2 regions of the Actinoplanes digitatis genome follow, and region 1 is predicted to be linked to the other one. Evidence: riboswitches for the same ligand, from Rfam matches in the RefSeq annotation. Region 1 holds a riboswitch; the other holds the start of a gene.
What was found. A riboswitch is a leader RNA that binds a small molecule or an ion and turns the genes downstream of it on or off. The one in region 1 is predicted to bind S-adenosylmethionine.

Region 2: it holds a riboswitch for S-adenosylmethionine, as region 1 does, so the genes downstream of both, thrC (threonine synthase) here and BJ971_RS16235 (aminotransferase class V-fold PLP-dependent enzyme) in region 1, are expected to answer to the same signal.

Annotation. Positions count from the first base shown of each region.
Region 1 is NZ_JACHNH010000001.1:3,758,640-3,761,838, forward strand. It holds gene BJ971_RS16230 (putative bifunctional diguanylate cyclase/phosphodiesterase) at 1-102, shown strand, start outside; gene BJ971_RS16235 (aminotransferase class V-fold PLP-dependent enzyme) at 105-1,382, opposite strand; SAM riboswitch class IV at 1,417-1,533, opposite strand; gene BJ971_RS41305 (methionine ABC transporter ATP-binding protein) at 1,675-2,658, shown strand; gene BJ971_RS16245 (methionine ABC transporter permease) at 2,655-3,199, shown strand, end outside.
Region 2 is NZ_JACHNH010000001.1:143,480-146,678, forward strand. It holds gene BJ971_RS00635 (VTC domain-containing protein) at 1-644, opposite strand, end outside; gene BJ971_RS00640 (DUF4956 domain-containing protein) at 641-1,243, opposite strand; SAM riboswitch class I at 1,472-1,609, shown strand; gene thrC (threonine synthase) at 1,622-2,902, shown strand; gene BJ971_RS00650 (hypothetical protein) at 3,111-3,199, opposite strand, start outside.

The sequences.
Region 1 (3,199 bases):
GCGCTGAGCCACGCGGTGCCCGCCGACGTGCTCCCGCAGGCCTGCGAGCAGGCACAGCGGGTCGTCACGGAGGCTATCGCGCCGCTCGGCTCGCCCGCCTGACCTCACCGGCCGGCGCGCACCCCGACCAGCTGCCGTCCGGCGGCGCCGGAGGTCAGCGCGCCGATGGCGGCGACGAACCGGTCGATGTCGCCGTCGGTGGTGCCCAGCCCGAAGCTGACCCGCAGCAGGGCCGCCGTCGCGGTGTCGCAGCCGGTCACGCCGGCGGCGCCGGTGAGCCGGCGTGCGAGCGGGTGCGCGCAGAACTGGCCGGCCCGCACCCCGATGCCGTGCTCGTCGGCGAGCCGGTCGGCGACCTCCGCGGCGTCGCCGCCGGGCAGCGCGAGCGACACGATTCCCACCCGCGGCTGCGCGGCGCCGAACGCGCTGACCTCGGCGACGCCGGGCACCCCGGCCAGGCCGTCGCGCAGCCGGGCCAGCAGGCTCTGCTCCCGCTCGTGCAGCGCGGCCCGGTCGGCCCGGCCCAGCGCCGCGCAGACCGCCGCCAGGGAGACCGCGCCGAGCAGGTTCGGCGTGCCGCCCTCGTGCCGGGCCGGGCCGGTGGCCCACGTGACGGCGTCGTCGCCGACGGACGCGCTGGCGCCGCCGCCGCGCAGGTAGGGCGCGGCCGTGTCCAGCCAGTCGGCGCGGCCCGCCAGCACGCCCGCGCCGAACGGCGCGTAGAGCTTGTGGCCGGACAGCGCCAGATAGTCGGCGCCGAGCTCGGCGAGGTCGACGGGGGAGTGCGGCGCCAGTTGCGCGGCGTCGACGACGACGCGGGCACCGTGGCGGTGCGCGACGTCGGCGAGGCGCCGGACCGGCCAGACCTCCCCGGTCACGTTGCTCGCGCCGGTGACGGCGAGCAGTGCCGGGCCGCGCAGCGAGCGCAGCGCCCGGTCCAGGGCCTCGACGGCCGCGTCCGGGCTCGACGGCGTCGCCAGCCGCAGCGTCGCCGGCCAGGGCAGCAGGTTCGCGTGGTGCTCGCCGTCGAAGACGATCGTGGTGACGTCCGCCGGCAGGCACCTGGCGAGCAGGTTGAGCGCGTCGGTGGTGTTGCGGGTGAAGACCACCGCGTCGCCCGGCCGCGCGCCGACGAAGCCCGCGACGATGTCGCGGGCGCGCTCGTACTCCAGCGTCGAGGTCCGGGAGCGGACGCCCGCGCCGCGGTGGACGCTGCCGTACCAGGGCAGCAGGCCCTCGACGGCGTCGGCCGCGGCGCGGACGCAGGGTGCCGACGCGGCGTAGTCGAGGTGGGCGAACGGGACGGTGTCCCCGCCCGGTAGCCGGACGGTGAGCCCGGCGCCGATGACGTCGAGCTCGGTGTGCTGCGGCAACAGGGACATGGCGTGCGCCTCCGCGAGGTCGGGGACCCCACGGGGCCCGCGCTTGCCCGCGTCGTTGTCGACGCCGGCCCGGTCCTCACCCGGAGCACCCCATCGCGAACACAAGGGTTGCCGGCCAGCAAGCCGGGGCTGTACGCTGGCACTCATGACCTGGTGAGCACCGTAGCAGCTCCGGCCGGTGTGGCCGCACAGGCCGGTGATGATCGTTACAGCCGGTTGGTCCGGGCCGTGTCGACGGACTAGCTTTCCCCCTCGCATACCTATCGGCTTTATAGGATTCGAGAGAGCATCCGTGATTCAGATCGAGGATCTCCGCAAGACCTACCGCTCGCGGCGCCGCGACGTCGTCGCCGTCGACGGCGTCGACCTCGGCGTCCGGCAGGGCGAGATCTTCGGTGTGCTGGGCCAGAGCGGCGCCGGCAAGAGCACGCTGCTGCGCTGCGTCAACCTGCTGGAGCGGCCCGACGCGGGAACGGTCGTCGTCGACGGCCTCGAGCTGACGGCGCTGCGCGAGCGGCCGCTGCGCGCGGCCCGGCGCCGGGTCGGCATGGTGCACCAGCACTTCGCGCTGCTCTCCTCGCGCACGGCCGCCGGCAACGTGGCGTTGCCGCTCGAGGTGACCGGCATGCCGCGCGCCGACCGGGCCCGCCGGGTGGCGGAGCTGCTCGAGCTCGTCGGGCTCGAGCAGCGCGCCGCCGCGTACCCGGCGCAGCTCTCCGGCGGCCAGAAGCAGCGCGTCGGCATCGCCCGCGCGCTCGCCGCCGGGCCGCAGGTCCTGCTCTCCGACGAGGCGACCTCCGCCCTCGACCCGGAGACCACCGGCTCGATCCTCGACCTGCTGCTCGACCTGAACCGGCGGCTCGGCCTGACCATCCTGCTGATCACCCACGAGATGGACGTGGTCAGGCGGATCTGCCACTCGGCGGCGGTCATGCGCGACGGCCGCTTCGCCGAGTCCGGGCAGGTCGCCGACCTGCTGCGCCGCCCCGGTTCGGAGCTCGCCCGCGGGCTCTTCCCGCTGCCACCGGCGCCGCACCGGCCAGGTGAGACGGTCGTCGACGTCACGGTCAGCGGCGAGGCGGCCGACGAGCCGATCCTGGCCGGGCTCGCCCGGGCCCTCGACCTCGACGTGCGCATTCTCGACGGCGCCGTGCAGAGCCTCGCGGCGACCCGCGCCGGGCGCCTGCGGATCGCGCTGCCCGGCAGCGCGGACGACAACGCCCCGGCGCTGCGGCATCTGCGCGAGCGGGGCGCCCTGGCGGAGGTGGCCGCGTGACCTGGCCGGAATTGAGCGAACTGCTCTGGGCCGGGCTGCGGGAGACGGCCTGGATGGTCGGCTGCGCCGCCCTGCTCACCGCCGTCGGCGGCCTGCTGCTCGGCATCCTGCTGGTGCTGACCGACCGCGGCGGGCTGCTCGCCGCGCCGCCGCTCAACGCGCTGCTCGGCCTGATCGTCAACGTCGGACGGTCGCTGCCGTTCATCATCCTGCTGGTCGCGGTCATCCCGTTCACCCGCGCGGTGGTCGGCACCACCATCGGCACCACCGCGGCGATCGTGCCGCTGACCATCGGCGCCATCCCGTTCTACGCCCGCATCGTCGAGACGGCGATCCGCGAGGTACCCGGCGACGTCGTCTCGGCCGCGGTCGCCATGGGCGCGTCCCGGCGTCAGATCGTCGGCAAGGTCCTGCTCCGCGAGGCCCGCCCGGGCCTGGTCGCCGGCCTCACCATCACCGTCGTCGCGCTCGTCGGCTACTCCGCCATGGCCGGCGTCGTCGGCGGCGGCGGCCTCGGAGACCTCGCCATCCGGTACGGCTA
Region 2 (3,199 bases), 3.6 Mb from region 1:
TCGCAGGCCGCGGCCCGCGTCTTGGTCTCGACCACGGCCAGCGCGGGCAGGCTCAGCCCGGCCCGGCCGAGATCGGCCCAGGACAGGTCGACGTCGATGGTCACCCGGCTCTGCGTGGCCGGGAGATAGAGGGTGCTGCGCAGGTAGCTGGTGGTGAGCACGGGCCCGAAGGCCAGCCCGGCGATGCCGCCGAGGTCCTCGAGGACGGCCTCGACGAACCAGCGGCCGGGTGCCATGTCACCCTGCTGCCGCTGCTCGTACGCCAGGCGGGTCTTGACCGTGCCGCCGCGCACGCCCTCGGTCTTGACCTCGAGCCAGCACTGCCCGGAGTCGAGATACGTCCGCGTCCGGATCTTGAACCGACGGCGGCGGCGCAGCGCGGTGAGCCGGAAACAGACGAGGTCGGCGGTGTCGAAGTAGACCGAGCCGTACCGGAAGAGCCGGAGGCCGTCGATGTCGAGGATCCGCGCGTCGCGGCCGATGGCCGGCAGCAGCCGGGCCAGGTCGTCCAGCGCGAGCACGTACTTGCGGTCCCGCCTGATCTGGAGCTCGGCCTGCGCGGTGAGCTCGTCGAGCCCGATCGGCCCCAGCCCCGCGAGCCCGTCCAGCCGGTCGCCGACGGTCCGGGCGGGCGTGGTGGTCACCGCTGCGCGCCCGCCGTCGCGGCCGGACGGCCGGCGGTGGCCGCGGGCGCCGCGCCGGCCCGGCGGGAGTAGCGGACCTCGACCGCCGTGGTCTCGCTGACCAGGTCGACCCTCTCGACCGAGACGGCGTGCACCCGCGCGCCGAGCAGCTGCTCGAGCTTGGCGACCAGGGCCACCTCGTCGGTGATCGCCGAGTCGAGGACGAGGACCTGGCGCCGGTAGCCGCGGAACAGCCGGGGGTGGTCACCGAGGTACATGACGGCGAGGATCAGCGCCATCATCCCGGGCGCGAGCCAGGCCGAGCCGCCGCCGAGCGGGCCGAGGATGCCCAGGGCCAGCGCGGAGAAGTAGTAGGCGACCTCGTGCTGGTCCAGCTCGGTCGAGCGCAGCCGGATGATCGAGAGCACGCCGAAGAGCCCGAGCCCGAGCCCGGCCCCGACGGTGCTCGCGCTGAGCGAGCCGGCAACGGCCAGCACCCCGACATTGACACCGAGGTACGCGACGACGAGATCTCGGCGGCGGTGACGCGGGAAGTAGAGCCCGAAGACGAGCAGGCAGACCGCAACGAGGTCGATCGCGAACAGAACGAGCCGAGGCATGACGGGGCCCTTCCCTCAAGGCATTCGGAGTGGCGGCCGGGTGAACATCCGGCAACAGATCCATGACTTTCAATGGAGACTAGGGTCCCGGCCCGGGAACCAACCTCAGAGAATGCTGTGAATCAATCGACCATCATCTATCAAGAGGGAAGGACGTCGCTCACACCTCGGGACGGTCTGCTCCGATTTCGCCGCCCGCGTCGTAAGGTGTTGGAAACACAACTGAATACCTCATCCAGAGGGGCTGAGGGAACGGCCCGATGACGCCCCGGCAACCACCGCGCATGTCTCGATGACGAGGCCGCGTGCGGCAGGTGCTAATTCCGTCCCCATGTGCGTCGCACGACGCCCGGGGAAAGATGAGAGGAAGGCCTCATTATGACGTCGGCCGTCGACGCCCCCAGCAAGTCCCTCAGCCCCGCCCGCGCGCTCGTCTGCCGTGGTTGCGGCGCCGAATTCCCGCTCGTCGCGCAGCACGCCTGTTACGAGTGTTTCGGCCCCCTCGAGGTCGCCTACGACCCCGCCGCGCTCGCCGCGGTCACCCGCGAGCAGATCGAGGCCGGCCCGCAGAACATCTGGCGCTACGCCGCCCTGCTGCCCACCGGGCAGGACCCCGCAACCCGGGTCACCCTCGACCCCGGCCTCACCCCGCTGGTCGGCGCCGCCGCCCTGGCCGCCGAGATCGGGCTGCGGGCGCCGCTCTGGGTCAAGGACGACTCCGCCAACCCGACCCACTCCTTCAAGGACCGGGTCGTCTCCGTCGCGCTCACCGCCGCCCGCGAGCTGGGCTTCACCCGGTTCGCCTGCGCGTCGACCGGCAACCTGGCCAACTCCGTCGCCGCGCACGCCGCCCGCGCCGGCGTGCCGTCCATCGTCTTCATCCCCGGCGATCTCGAACAGGGCAAGGTCATCACCACCGCCGTCTACGGCGGCGACCTGGTCGCGATCGACGGCTCCTACGACGACGTCAACCGGCTGTGCGGCGAGCTCGTCGAGACCGACGAGTTCGAGGACACCGCGTTCGTCAACGTGAACGTGCGACCTTTCTACGCCGAGGGTTCGAAGACGCTGGGTTACGAGGTCGCCGAGCAGCTCGGCTGGCGCATCCCCGCACAGGTGGTCGTGCCGATGGCCAGCGGCGAGCTGCTCACCAAGATTGACAAGGCGTTCAGCGAGCTGGTGGAGATCGGCCTGGTCGAGGCGCCCGAGGGCGGCTGGACCGTCTTCGGTGCACAGTCGGCCGGCTGCAACCCCATCGCCACGGCCCTGCACAACGGCACCGACCAGATCATCCCGGTGAAGCCGACCGGCATCGCGAAGTCGCTCAACATCGGCGACCCGGCCGCCGGCGCGTACGCGATCGAGGCCGTGACCCGCACCGGCGGCTGGATGGACTACGCCGGCGACGACGAGATCCGCGACGCCATCCAGCTGCTCGCCCGCACCACCGGCGTCTTCGCCGAGACCGCCGGCGGAGTCACCGTCGCGGTGCTCAGGAAGCTCGTCGCGAGCGGCCGGCTCGACCCCGACAAGGAGACCGTCGTCTTCAACACCGGCGAGGGACTGAAGACACTGGACGCCGTCGCCGGGCAGGTCGGACCCACTCACCGGATCAAGCCGTCGCTGCGCGGCGCCCGGGACGCCGGCCTCCTCGGATAACACAGAGTAGTCAAACCTCTGCCCAACGTTGAGAATTCCTTCCCCTGAGGACTTGCGGAAGGATCGCAGGCTCGGCAGGATGCTCTACGCGGGAGGACGTGACGCCGTACGCGGCCCCACCTTTGAGCTTGGCGACAATCTCCTAGGGGCCCAACGACCCAGTGCCGGAGGCGCTGTGCGTGCGTCCTCCCGACCAAATTCTTCCGCCTCAGCGCTTCAGTCGCCGCAGGCCCGGCCGCAGCGGCGCCTCGCGGTAACCGCCCAGTGCCAGCCCGGCATGCCGCTCGAACGCGTTGC